DNA from 3 places in the Pallidibacillus thermolactis genome. Region 2 is predicted to be linked to each of the others. Evidence: riboswitches for the same ligand, from Rfam matches in the RefSeq annotation. Region 2 holds a riboswitch; each other region holds the start of a gene.
What was found. A riboswitch is a leader RNA that binds a small molecule or an ion and turns the genes downstream of it on or off. The one in region 2 is predicted to bind preQ1.
Positions count from the first base shown of each region.

Region 1: it holds a riboswitch for preQ1, as region 2 does, so the genes downstream of both, queF (preQ(1) synthase) here and queC (7-cyano-7-deazaguanine synthase QueC) in region 2, are expected to answer to the same signal.
Region 3: it holds a riboswitch for preQ1, as region 2 does, so the genes downstream of both, OEV82_RS03965 (QueT transporter family protein) here and queC (7-cyano-7-deazaguanine synthase QueC) in region 2, are expected to answer to the same signal.

Region 1 covers NZ_JAOUSE010000038.1:24,236-28,781, forward strand. Annotated here, with positions in the region: gene OEV82_RS11675 (CDP-alcohol phosphatidyltransferase family protein) at 1-212, opposite strand, end outside; gene OEV82_RS11680 (nuclear transport factor 2 family protein) at 834-1,196, shown strand; gene OEV82_RS11685 (VOC family protein) at 1,562-1,993, shown strand; PreQ1 riboswitch class I at 2,066-2,111, shown strand; gene queF (preQ(1) synthase) at 2,214-2,699, shown strand; gene OEV82_RS11695 (amphi-Trp domain-containing protein) at 3,203-3,478, shown strand; gene OEV82_RS11700 (IS110 family RNA-guided transposase) at 3,739-4,546, shown strand, end outside.
Region 2 covers NZ_JAOUSE010000004.1:36,962-41,507, reverse strand. Annotated here, with positions in the region: gene OEV82_RS02540 (YkvI family membrane protein) at 193-1,293, shown strand; gene OEV82_RS02535 (VUT family protein) at 1,345-1,884, opposite strand; gene queC (7-cyano-7-deazaguanine synthase QueC) at 1,898-2,566, opposite strand; PreQ1 riboswitch class I at 2,691-2,733, opposite strand; gene OEV82_RS02525 (aminotransferase class I/II-fold pyridoxal phosphate-dependent enzyme) at 3,063-4,511, shown strand.
Region 3 covers NZ_JAOUSE010000006.1:93,163-97,708, forward strand. Annotated here, with positions in the region: gene hemG (protoporphyrinogen oxidase) at 1-1,193, shown strand, start outside; gene OEV82_RS03960 (PH domain-containing protein) at 1,213-1,578, shown strand; gene OEV82_RS03965 (QueT transporter family protein) at 1,653-2,141, opposite strand; PreQ1 riboswitch class I at 2,150-2,194, opposite strand; gene OEV82_RS03970 (threonine/serine exporter family protein) at 2,567-3,328, shown strand; gene OEV82_RS03975 (threonine/serine exporter family protein) at 3,342-3,788, shown strand; gene OEV82_RS03980 (divergent PAP2 family protein) at 3,830-4,288, shown strand.

The DNA of each region.
Region 1 (4,546 bases), on a different contig from region 2:
TTACCAAGTTCCGTTATTTGATTAAATTTGCGAGCGATGAGACCGTCGAATAAATCTGTTAGTGCAGAAAATAGAATAATCACAGCTGCTAAGTAATAGTCCGACGTTTCATTTGCAGTTGAATATATATAAATAAAAATGGGGAGTAAAATAATCCTTATATAGGATAAACAGTTAGGTATGGTAAAAATTTCTTTAGTCGTTAATCGCAATTTATGATCCTCCTAAAGCTTGTATAATACATATTATATTATATTGGGTTTGGAAATGATTGTATTCTTTAGAATTATTTTTATAGAATATAAAATTGGTTATAAATCATAAAGGAAGAAGCTTCAATGGGACTGATCAAAATATGCGATTACTTATGTGTATAATCATTGGTTTTTGTTACGATATTTACGGTATATGATGAATGAAAAATTATTTAAATGACAATTAATATAATCTTTTAAATGGAAGAACATGCCGCTCAGTATCTTGAAATATTTATGAAACTCAAACTATGTAAAAATAAGTTAATAAAAGATGAACGATAATAAGATTAAAAACTATGATGTTGTAACTCGTTAATAAAATTTAATGATGAGTTTTTGCATAATCCACAAAACAAGAAATAAATCTGAATTCATTAACTTAAGTTTGAAATCTACGGAAAAAATATATATGTATAGATGAATGAGTTAATGAAATTGTTGAATCGTTTGTTTTGTTTCGATTATAATGAAAATACAAAAAAATAGTGATTTTTATTCACTGTTAAAATAGTAGATAGGCTTATTATAAGCAATTTACCCACATGAATCTAATCAATATTGAGAGGAGATATCAATATGGGGAGTGAAATAAAATTAAAAGAACATATTAGACAATTAGAAGAGAATTTATTAAGTCCAGAAATTCGAACGTCACGAACGGAATTAAAAAAAATACTTGCTGATAATTTTTTTGAATTTGGCAGTTCAGGTAGAGTTTTGTTTAAGGAAGAAGAAATACCAGAAGACGGAATTGGCATTGTTAAGATGAAAATGAGTGAATTTGAAATACACCGATTATCAGACGAGGTTGTATTAGCAACTTATCAAATCTTTAACGAGATTACAAACGAATATTCTTTACGAAGTTCCATCTGGAAGCAATTTGACGGTGAATGGAAGATGGTTTTTCATCAAGGAACAAAAACAAAAAATGTTTGATCAAAACTTTTTAGATAAATGTCTTTAAAAGGATCGTAGGTTATAAAATAGTTTGTTCCTTGTCAAAGAACTGTCCATAAATCAAGTCCGTAATAAATATTTAATCTCCCCTGACATAGACGAAGAGAGAATTGTATCCATTTGATTAATCTATTTAAATCAAAAACATGTTAGATGACAATATTGTATATAATATTGAAAAATTTCTTAGTTGAAGAAGTCATCTTGTGGAAATGAAAAAACTTGTATATTTGCAAAGATCACCATATGAAAAAGATAATAGTGTTTATTTATCTGTCTTGTATGAAAAAAAAGAAAAAGGGATAAGCTTTTAATTGTTAAATTAAATCCAATGGGGTGATTATGTGACACTTAGCTTAATACCATATATCATTACAAATGGAAACGGCAAAGAAGCAGTTAAATTTTATCAAGAGGCGCTAGGAGCGGAGCTATCGAATTTTCAAACTTATGGAGATCTTCCAGATAGCCCTGATTTTAAAGTACCAGAAGAGATGAAAGATCTTGTGTTGCATGCACAATTACGCATTGAAAATTCCGAGTTAATGATATCTGATAACTCCCCGGGAGAACCGTTTGAAGTGGGCTCAAATTTAACGATTGCAATTGTCCTAGATGATAAGGCAAAAGCAGAAAAAATATATGAACGCCTGCAAGCAGACGGAGAGGCTATTATGCCATTGCAATCAACGGATTGGAGTGAAGCATATGGTCAAGTTACAGATAAATTCGGAGTGAAGTGGCAAATTTCAGTAGAAAATTCAAATAACAACTAATGGTTCTCAACCTTGACATGCGAATGGTTAACATATATGATAAAATATTGTAGAATAAAATACCCGTATAATGCGGGAGAGGTTCATAGCGAAACCCTCTATAAAAAACTATGGATCATACATATTATAACCTTGTCCATAGGACAGGGCTTTTTATTTGTATCCGAAGTTAACTTCGTTATGTGAACCTCCTCCTGCACAATCAAAGGAGGATTTTTTTATGGGAAGAGAAAAACAAGAAGTATCTTTACTAGGGAATCAGGGCACAAAATATGTATACGAATATGCACCTGAACTTTTAGAAGCGGTTGAAAATAAACATTCCAATCGTGATTATTTTGTGAAGTTTAATTGTCCTGAATTTACTAGTCTTTGTCCAATAACGAATCAACCAGACTTTGCAACAATTTATATTTCTTATATTCCAGATAAAAAATTAGTAGAAAGTAAATCTTTGAAACTATATTTATTTAGTTTTCGTAACCACGGAGACTTTCATGAAGATTGTGTCAATATTATCATGAATGATTTAATTAAATTGTTAGAACCTCGTTATATTGAAGTTTGGGGGAAATTTACACCTCGTGGTGGAATTTCCATTGACCCGTATTGTAATTATGGAAAACCAGGAACAAAATATGAAGAAATGGCGAATTTCCGTATGATGAATCACGATTTATATCCTGAAAAAGTGGATAACCGTTAAATTCACAGGGTAAATGGGAGAAGGCTTCGTTATTTTTTTAAATCATTTATTGACAATTTTCCACCAAAAACAATCTTTTTTCCTGTTAAATATTATATAAATCTTTTAACATTTATTTTGAGTTTTCAACAAAACCAATATGATAAATCTAAGGATGAGAACTTGTATCAAATACATGAGTAAAATCAATTACAAGGAGTGTATTTATCTTTATCATGTTTAAGGAAAAATATGCCATATAAAAATTGTTAGTCTGGGTTACACTAAAAATAAATGAACTAACATAAGCGTTTGTTTTTAGTAAGCTCAGACTTTTTTGTGTTTAAACTCCGTTTATCAGAAAATGAAAAAGAAGGGATTTCTTTAACCTTTTCAACTCTAACCGTTCAAGTCCAATTTTTTAAATAGAATTAAGAGCTATTGTAAAATGTCGAATAAGTACTATTTTGTTGATTATACTTTTAGGAATATATTTTGATTAATGATTGATAGGGAGGATGTTTATGGAACAACAAAATCAACCTAGAACACAAGTTTTGTTAAAACATAAAGAAAACCAAAATCTCCAACAACTTGCAACGACCCTTGAAACAATAGCAAAAAAATTAAGGGAAGAACAGAAATTCGTATTTATGCAAGGAAATGAAGAAATTGTCATTAGTCCGACGGATGATATAAAAGTAGAATTTGAATATGAAGTGAAAGGAGATAAACACTCGTTTGAAATTGAATTCGATTGGTATGAAGGAGAAGAAAAAAAGACAATGAAAATTTTATAGTATAAATATTAAAAACATACTAACATTAGTAGTACAGACCTAGGCCAAGGTTTGTGCTACTATTTTTTTATAGTAGAAGTGAAGGAAGGTCGAACAGCCCCTGGGACCAAATAGAGTCCGTATTAAAAACAGACCAACTTCACATCCTTATTTGAATCAGTTTAGTATGTTGGGTCCGAAGAGACCGTGTATAAGAAAATGGAATCGATAAGGCAATGTGAAGAACTTCTATGTTTGGCTAAAAAGGAGAGGCAGAAAATATGAAACACGTAGTGGCATTTGATGTCAGTATGGGGAAAAGTACAATGGTCATTTACGACCGTTATCGTCAATGCGAATATGAGGGTGAAATAACCCATAACCGTTACTCTTTCGAGAAATTAAACGAAACCCTTATATCTTTAACACAAAAAGATGGACAGGCACCTGATATTGTCTTTGAAGCAACAGGCGTATATTCAAAACCACTAGAACGATTCTTAGGTGATCAAGGTTATATGTATTATCGAGTTAACCCACTCGAAGCGAATATTCAAATGGCTTCAATGAGGAGACAAAAAACAGATAAAAGCGACGCTCATGAACTTGCGAAAACTCACTTTAGAGCTGAACGTGAACAAACTTATCAAGAAGAGGAATATTATAAACAAATGCGTGCAATGACGAGATATTATGATGAATTAAGTAGTGAAATGACGCATTTATATAGTCGTTTACATGCGATTCTACAATTGAGTTTTCCTGAGTTAGAAAAGCTATTCAGTAAACGTTCTGCTTTATTTTTAAATGTCGTTCAATTATACTCTCATCCGGATCATGTGTTAGTTTGTTCAAAAACAGTGATTCGTAATCGTTTAAAAGCCAACACAAGAAAAAACTTATCATTGGCACGTGCTGAAGAAAAAGGGATCGCTTTAATCGAAGCAGCAAAAGAAGCGTATCCAGCAATTTCAAAAGATGATATTCGCTGTGAACAAGTGCGGGATTATGCCAAACGGATTGCAGACTTGAAGGAGAAAAGAGATCAACTTGTCCAAAAGATGGTTAAATTATCGAAAGATAAACAAG
Region 2 (4,546 bases):
TAATTTTGTAATGTTTACCAGAAAGGGATATTATCAAAAAAATGTATGCGTTTATTCATTTTTACAAATAATCACGCTTTATTTTTATTTTTTCAATAAATTAATTATTACAGAATTTTGATATATTGTTTTTGAGGGGTATTTTCTTTCATCAATGGGAGACATTAGATAACAAGGGGGAAATTTTAAAATATGAAAGATATCTTAAAAATTGGAAGCGCTTTTATCGGGATTATTGTCGGAGCAGCCTTTGCATCCGGTCAAGAGATATTACAATATTTTACCAGTTTCGGATTAATTGGTTCTATTGGTGCAATAATTTCAACAGCAATTTTTGCTTATTGTGGGATGGTTCTCGTCTGGTTAGGAAGTCGTACAAAGGCTACTTCTCACAAAGAAGTAATTTATCAAGTAAGCGGTCGACTAGTAGGGACCATTATTGATTACGTTTTAATTTTTACACTTTTCGGTATGGGAATCTTAATGATTGCTGGTGCAGGTGCTAGTTTACACCAACAATTTGGTTTACCATACTTTGTGGGTTCCTTAATCATGACTTTACTAGTTTTTGTTTCTTCTCTATTTAACACCAGTCGTGTCGTTTCGATCATTAGTAGTGTATCACCATTTTTAATTATTTTAATTATCATTATTTCAGTATATACTCTTGTGACATTAGATAGCTCATTTGCATCGTTAAACAAATTAGCAACTGCTGTAGAAACACCTTCTTCACTTCCGAATTGGTTCGTCTCTAGCCTTAACTATGCTTGTATGAACCTTACACTAGGTGCATCTATGGCGATTATATCGGGAAGTACCATTAAGGATCCGAAAATCGCGGCTTTCGGTGGACTTGCTGGTGGTCTCGGACTAGGAATTTTAATTCAACTTGTCCACTTTGCCATCTTCATTAAAATTGAAGAAGTTGCCACTCTTGATATGCCGTTACTCGGTATTATCAATGAAATTTCACCAATCTTAGGAACAATAATGTCCATTGTCATTTTCGGAATGATATTTAATACAACAGTGAGTGTAGTCTACGGTTTTGTTGCACGACTTGCACAAACTGGTACAAAGAAATTTAATGTTATTTTAGTGATTGCACTGATCAGTGAATTTGGATTAAGTTTTATTGGTTTTACTGGTCTTGTTTCAAGTTTCCTTCCATTAGTCGGATATTTAGGTGTTATCTTAATTGTCGCACTAATAATTGCACCATTTAGACTGAAAAAAAACAACTCAGATTCTGAATTAAATTCAAATCAATCAAAAGATAAACTTGCATAATCAAGAGAAAACGACAGAACGTAGTAGCCCACTATGTTCTGTCGTTTTGTTTTAATAAATGACCGCTCTTAACTTCGGATGTTTTACAATTTGAACAATTGTAATAGCACCAATACTTTGGAAAAGAATTTTCACAATAAGTTGACTTAAAATCGCCACTGGGACAGCTTCCCACGGAATAAATCCAGCACCTAAAGGACTTAATCCTAAAATAACAAAAATAGCAGAATCTAAAAATCCTCCAACAATCCCACTTAAGAAGACTCTCCACCCAATGGACAATTTTAATCGTGTATAAATTTCCGTATCCGACGCCTCTGAAATTAAAAAGGATACGGCGGACGCCATTACAATCATTAAAGTATCACCTAATAAATAGGAAACAAAAGCTGATAAAACTAAAGCAGTGGCAATGAAAAGATATGTTAATTTACGACCATATTTATTTTGAACAATATCCCGAAATATAAATGTACATCCAATTAAAAACGTGCCAATTGGAATAATAAGTATACCGACTTCTAATGGTTGAAATGCTGCAGTCAACACATTCGCTAGAATAATAGAAGCTAAATATAAAAATACTCTCATTATACAATCTCCTTCAACACTGTGCTGTTTTTTTACTTTGAATATATTTTTCATACCCGTTTCTACGGAGGACACAAGCAGGACACGTTCCACAACCGTCGCCAATTATTCCCTCATAACAGGTTAATGTTTTTGTTTTAATTAAATCTAATATCCTTAACTCATCAGCTAACTTCCAAGTTTCCGCCTTATCCAACCACATTAAAGGTGTATGGATCACAAAATCTTGATCCATCGCTAAATTGATCGTAACATTTAATGATTTAATGAACGAATCACGACAATCCGGATAACCGCTGAAATCCGTTTCACTTACCCCTGTTACTAAGTGCTTGGCACCGACTTGACTGGCTAAGACTGCGGCAAAAGATAAAAAAAGTAAATTTCTTCCAGGTACAAAGGTTGATGGCAATTCGCCATTTTCCCCATTTTTCACTGCGATATTATTTCTTGTCAATGCATTCGGTGCAAGTTGATTTAATAAATCCATATTCAAAATGTAATGCTTAACACCAGTCTCTTTGGCTATAGCTTGGGCACATTCGATTTCTTTATTATGACGTTGGTTATAATCAAATGTGACAGCAACTACCTCTTTAAAGTTCTTTTTTGCCCAAAATAAACATGTTGTGCTATCTTGACCTCCACTAAACACAACAACTGCCTTTTCATCTTTTAACATGTAAGCTTCTCCTTTCTAAAGAAAAAAGCAGTACTAAGGGAAGTACTGCTTCTCACTTAGTTTTTTTATAGAGGGTGACTATAACCTCATAACAAACAAAAAAGCCATACTAACGAAAGTATGACATTCCTTAGTTTTTTATAGAGGGTAGCTAGAACCTCTGCCGCAAGTTGCGGACTTTCTATTTTATTTTCCACTATTAATAGAAACATAACATCGGATATTTTTCAAGAGAAATATTGAACATTATTTACCAGCAAAAGCATTGAAAGTTATATATAAATACAGACCACATCTTGGAAGATCAAATGATGATAAGCAAAACATACTTGCAAAGGTATACTTTGATTATTCACCTTTCTTAAGCAAAGTTTATAATAAAAGATAGTACAAATGAAATGGTGTAGGTAATATGGATAAAAGATCCTCCCTGACCATACTTAATTTCCAGTTTTTCTTTTACAATTTACAATAACAAAGAAGAAGGTAGAGTTGCATGGAACAAATAAAAACGCCGTTATATGATGCTTTAGAGAATTTTTATAAAAAAAATAAAATCTCTTTTCATGTTCCCGGTCATAAAAATGGACAAATATTTTTTACGCAAGGTCCATCTCTTTTTCAATCAGTACTTTCTATTGATGCTACCGAATTGACAGGCTTAGATGACTTACATGCACCCGAAGGTCCTATTCTCCAATCGCAATTCATGTTAGCAAATTTATATCGGGTAAAGAAAAGTTTCTTCCTCATAAATGGATCAACAGTAGGCAATTTAGCAATGATACAGGCAGTTTGTGAACCTGGTGATACAGTTTTTGTTCAAAGGAATTGTCACAAGTCGATTTTACATGGACTCATGCTAGCCAATGCAAATCCTGTTTTTTTAACTCCTAATTATTATGAAGATTGGGGTATAGCCGGCTCTCTTGATGCAATAACGGTATTAAAGGCACTTGAAAGTTATCCGAAGCCAAAAGCCATTATTTTAACTTATCCAAATTATTATGGTTTAGCGGAAGAAGAGAATGTAAAAAAGATTATCCATATAGCTCATGAAAAAAATATCCCTGTTCTTGTAGATGAAGCTCATGGTGCACACCTAACTTTAGCATATCCGTTTCCAAAAAGCTCCATATCATTTGGAGCAGATATCGTCGTTCACTCGGCACATAAAACATTACCTGCCATGACAATGGGCTCTTTTTTACATTTTAATAGTAATCTTATCGAAGAAACCCAAATTGAATTTTATTTACAAATGTTGCAATCCAGCAGTCCTTCCTATCCGATCATGGCATCCCTTGATTTATCAAGGGGCTATCTAGCATCATTTACTGAGGAAGATCAATCGTATTTGCTAAAAAAAATCAACGCGTTCAAAAACTTACTTTCTACTATTAAAGAGATTGAAATTTTAGCACCACCGGCTAATGTAACAATGGATCCGTTAAAAGTTACTATTCGTTCCACAACAGGCTTAAGTGGCTATGAATTACAAAAATTACTTGAAGAAAAAGGAATCTACACTGAATTAGCAGATCCGCAAAATGTGTTGTTCGTTCTGCCGCTTTTAAAACGTGAAGAAGAGTATCCTTTTAAACAAACTGTTGAGTTAATTCAATCAGCAGTGAAAAACCAAGTAAAATCCAAGGTAAACGCTCCATCATTTCATTGGAAAGAAATCGAAATGATGACAAATTTAGAAATCCCCTATAGTGAAATGCGAAAACGTTCGAAAAAACAAACTCCATTTAAAGAGGCCATTGGCAAAATCGCTGGAGAAATGATTATACCTTACCCACCAGGAATTCCACTCATTATGTTAGGGGAACGAATTACAATAGAAAAAATAAACACCCTCGAAAAGTTAATTTCACTCGGTTCTAGATTTCATGGTGGAACTGGTTTAGAAAATGAGAAACTCGTTCTTTTTGAAAAATAAATAAAACGAAAAATGCTGGCCAACACCCTAATAGT
Region 3 (4,546 bases), on a different contig from region 2:
AAATTAATCATACCGGTATTATTGAAGAATTAGATCTTGAAGATGAGGTTGTTTACAACGCAGTCGGCACGTCTTATTTATATGTGGATGGCACATTAAAGCAAATACCAGCTGATTCGGTTTTTGGAATCCCAGCAAGTATGAAAGCGCTAGTTGAATCGGAATTGGTATCTGCTAAAGGTAAAGTTGAGGCATTAAAGGATTATTATACCAATGATCGGCAATTTAGTGGTGCAGATTCGATTGGGGAATTTTTATCCTATTATTTAGGAAAAGAATTAACAGAAAAACAAATAGCACCAGTATTATCAGGAGTTTACTCCGGAAATCTGAATGACTTGTCTATCCAATCAACCATGCCATACTTGTTAGACTATAAAAAACGTTACGGTAGTATTTTAAAAGGAATCGAAGTCAATAAAGAACAATTTTTAGGTCATAGTGAGAAAAAGTTTCTTTCTTTTAAAAATGGTTTATCGACAATTATTGATGGTTTTGCAAAAAAACTTAACCATACGAAGATACGGCTAAATCATGAGGCGACAGAAATTAAGCGTAGTGAAAATGGCTATGTAGTTCAATTTAGAAATGGTGAAGAAATCCAAGCTGATTATATTGTGTTAAGTATTCCCCATAATGCAGCAGAAAGACTTTTCAGCGATAGAGAATTAACAAATGCTTTTTCTGAGATTCAAATGAATTCGATTATCAGTGTTTATTTAGGATATCATGTTCCAAATGAAATATTACCTGAAAATGGGACAGGATTTATTACGACATCAAATGAATCTTTAGTTTGTGGGGCTTGCACGTGGTCGAGTAGAAAATGGCAACATACATCACAAAATGGCAATCTCCTCATACGTTTATTTTATAAAAATAATCATCCAAAGTTTTCGGAAATTAAAAAGATGAGTGAGTCAGAACTCATTAATCTAGCACTGCAAGATATAGAAAAAAGTTTAAAATTAAAGGAGAAACCTGTTGTTTGCAATATTACGAAATGGACTGACCTAATGCCGACCTATGATATATCACATCCAGAAACGGTTAAGAAACTAGAAAAAATTTTCGAAAACAATTTTCAAGGTATATTCATCGCTGGTTGTTCGTATTATGGAGCAGGGATATCAGATTGTATTGAAAATGGAAAGGAAACCGCTAAAAAAATTGTACATACTATTTATGAGTGAGTAGATTAGGAGGGATAGGATGGCAAATGTAGATGCTATAATGGAATGGACGTTTTATGAAGAAGTAGACGTACCACGAGATGTTCAAGCGATCTTAATAGAAGGTGAAGAACCCCAGGTTGCTTATCGTACGGTCCGTGATGTTGCCGTTGTAACAAATAAACGATTTATTATTGCTGATAAACAAGGAATTACAGGAAAAAAGGTTGAGATCTATACGATTCCTTTTAAATCGATCGACATGTATTCCACCGAAAATGCAGGTCGACTTGACTATAATGCTGAAATTCAATTTTGGACTCGAACAGGGAAATTTAAATTAAATTTAAATAAAAAAGTTGATATTCGGAAACTTGATCGTATCATTGCATCTCATATTTTATAATGAAAAAAGCTATCCGATGGTTTAACCAACTTATCAATTTGGTTGGAAAAACTTGTCTGGATAGCTTTTATAAATTATTTTATTACTTTATCAAAATGAACATTTTTATGGATAGCAAACATAATCGGCATTGTAATGAGCATAACTGCAATTTCCCCAAGAATTAATATACCCCAAGTTTTAAAAAATGGTGTTCCGAAAGCGATGTTTAACTCCCAAGAAATGATAAAAATCATAATACTAAAAACAATGGAATTTATCACCATACGTGCCCAAATGTTTTTTACATATTTTGAAAGAAGAATAAAGATTCCTAAAGAAATGGCAGTATGGGCTACACCGAATGTGATATCTAAAATTTTCATTGGCGAGAAAATCAAATTTGCTAAAAAGACACCGATAACGATGCCGAAGAAATATTTTTTGTTAAAAACAATTAAATGATTAAACATTTCCGATAGCCGTAATTGTAGTACACCGAAAGCAATTGGTTGGACTAAGAAAGTGACAGCAATATACAGTGCAGCTACAATTCCACTTACAGAAATCGTTCTAATATTCACTTTTTATCCTCTCCTTAGTTTTTTTACGTGGGATGGTTGCGAACCACGTCGGATATCTCCGAAAATTAGACAACTCTTAAATTGTATAGGAAATGATATTGAAAAACAAGCGATTGTTGTTATGGGAATATATGGATAACTGTGAATTAAGGGTTGTGTTTTGGCTTTCTAAAATATATATTTAATATTTGTTGTATAGTTAAGATGGACATTGAAAACCCTGTCGAATGCCTTTATTCATAACATAAAGTTTATACGCTAGAATATATAGTCAATTTGTTTGATTTATGTGAAGGACTAAACATAAAGGGGTTTCGAAAAATGTTTAGCATTTGTGTACAGACGGGCGTCACGCTATTCAAAAATAAACTTTGCAACAATTTTATTCCATGGATACACTAATAATGAATGAAGGTGGATAAAAATTGAACAATATAAGAAAACGTAATTATACTATTGATGAGATTTGTATTTTGGCGGGGCAAATTATGCTCGAAAGTGGTGCTGAAACATATCGAGTTGAAGATACTATGAATCGCATTGCGAAAAGCTTTGGGGCTGAATATGTAGAAAGCTACGTAACACCTACAGCGATCGTTTTTTCCATTGATGGTGATGAAATTACAAATACAAAAATGAAACGGATTGAAAAAAGAGGAACGGACTTAAATAAAATTACTGTTGTCAACAGTTTGTCACGGGAAATTAGTGAAGGAAAATGGACGCTTCAGGAAGCGTACCAAAAATTAATAGAAGTGCAACGCGCGCCATTCGTCTATTCTTATTGGCTTCAAATATTAGCTGCGACAATCGTGAGTGGATGCTTTGTTATTATGTTTCGTGGGAGTTGGGTTGATTTTATTCCAGGAATGATTACCGGTGGATTTGGCTACTTATGTTTTTTAATTATTGATCGCATTGTGAGAGTACGGTTTTTCTCTGAATTTATAACTTCAGCAATTATTGGAATATGTGCTCTATTACTTGTATATAACGGATTTGGAATGGAAGTCGATAAGATTATCATTGGGTCTGTCATGCCGCTGGTACCTGGGCTGGTCATTACAAATGCCATTCGGGATCTTATATCTGGTCATTTAGTCTCCGGTATTACAAAAGGAGCGGAAGCACTGCTTACAGCGATGGCTATTGGAAGTGGAATTGCGATTATTATTGGTCTATTTTAAAGGAAGTGATTGAATGTTAGAGCAACTTGTAACCAGTTTTATCGCTTCGAGCGGTTTTGGTATTATTTTTAATGCACCGAAGCAGGCAATTGTAAAGTGCGGATTTGTCGGTATGCTTGGTTGGATGATTTACTTTTTCATGGTAGAAAATACATTTGATGCAGTATTTGCAAGTTTTGTAGCATCCTTCTTTATTGCCATCGTTAGTTATTATTTTGCAAGACGTTATAAAACTCCAGTTATTATATTTACAGTCGGTGGCATGATTCCTCTTGTTCCGGGAGGACTAGCCTATAATGCGATGCGTCACTTTGTCTTAAATGATTATAATGTTGCCATTCAACTTGCTGCTAAAGTCCTATTCATAGCGGGAGCTATTGCGATGGGGATTATTTTTTCTGAAGTGTTTAATCAAATTGTTCGTAATATCCAGCTAAAGATACGGAAAAAACATGTATAACCAACCTCTTTTTAACCAAGCTATTATAAGAGGTGGTCAATATGAATAAACCAATTGTGACGGCACTTACGACAATTGGATTGGCGCAATTTTTAAAAATACCTTACAAAAAAATAACTGATGGGAAATGGGAATGGGAGATGTTCTTTGAAACAGGCGGAATGCCCAGTTCTCATTCCGCAGGGGTATCTTCTTTGGCAACATATATTGCCTTACGAAGAGGCGTGAAAACCATTGATTTTGCATTGGCAACCGTTTTTGGGTTACTTGTTATGTATGATGCTCAAGGAATTCGCAGACAATCAGGAGAGTTAACCATTAAAGTAAATGATCTTGAAGAGGAAGTGGAGCGCCTTCGTGGAGAGGAAGACCACCACTATCATGATGAAAAATCCAAAAGATTACGAGAGCGGCTTGGTCATCAGCCGATTGAAGTAGTAGGTGGAGCACTTTTTGGTATACTTTCTGGATTTATTGCATATAAACTATTTGAAAATTAATTGGTTGACTGTCTAATAAAGAGAAATGGTTCAATTCGGACAGTCTTTTTTACTATTTTTAATTGTAATACATTAATGTCTTTAAAATGAAAGGATTTTGCAATACTTTAGCGAATATTGTTTGGTAGAATAATTATAATGTAAAATCTTACAATTGATTTAAAAAAATTACGATATGTCATGACATGATTTTTTTACTATATAATATATAGATAGGACTCCAAAATATTTTACAATTATGTTTCTTCGTCATACTTT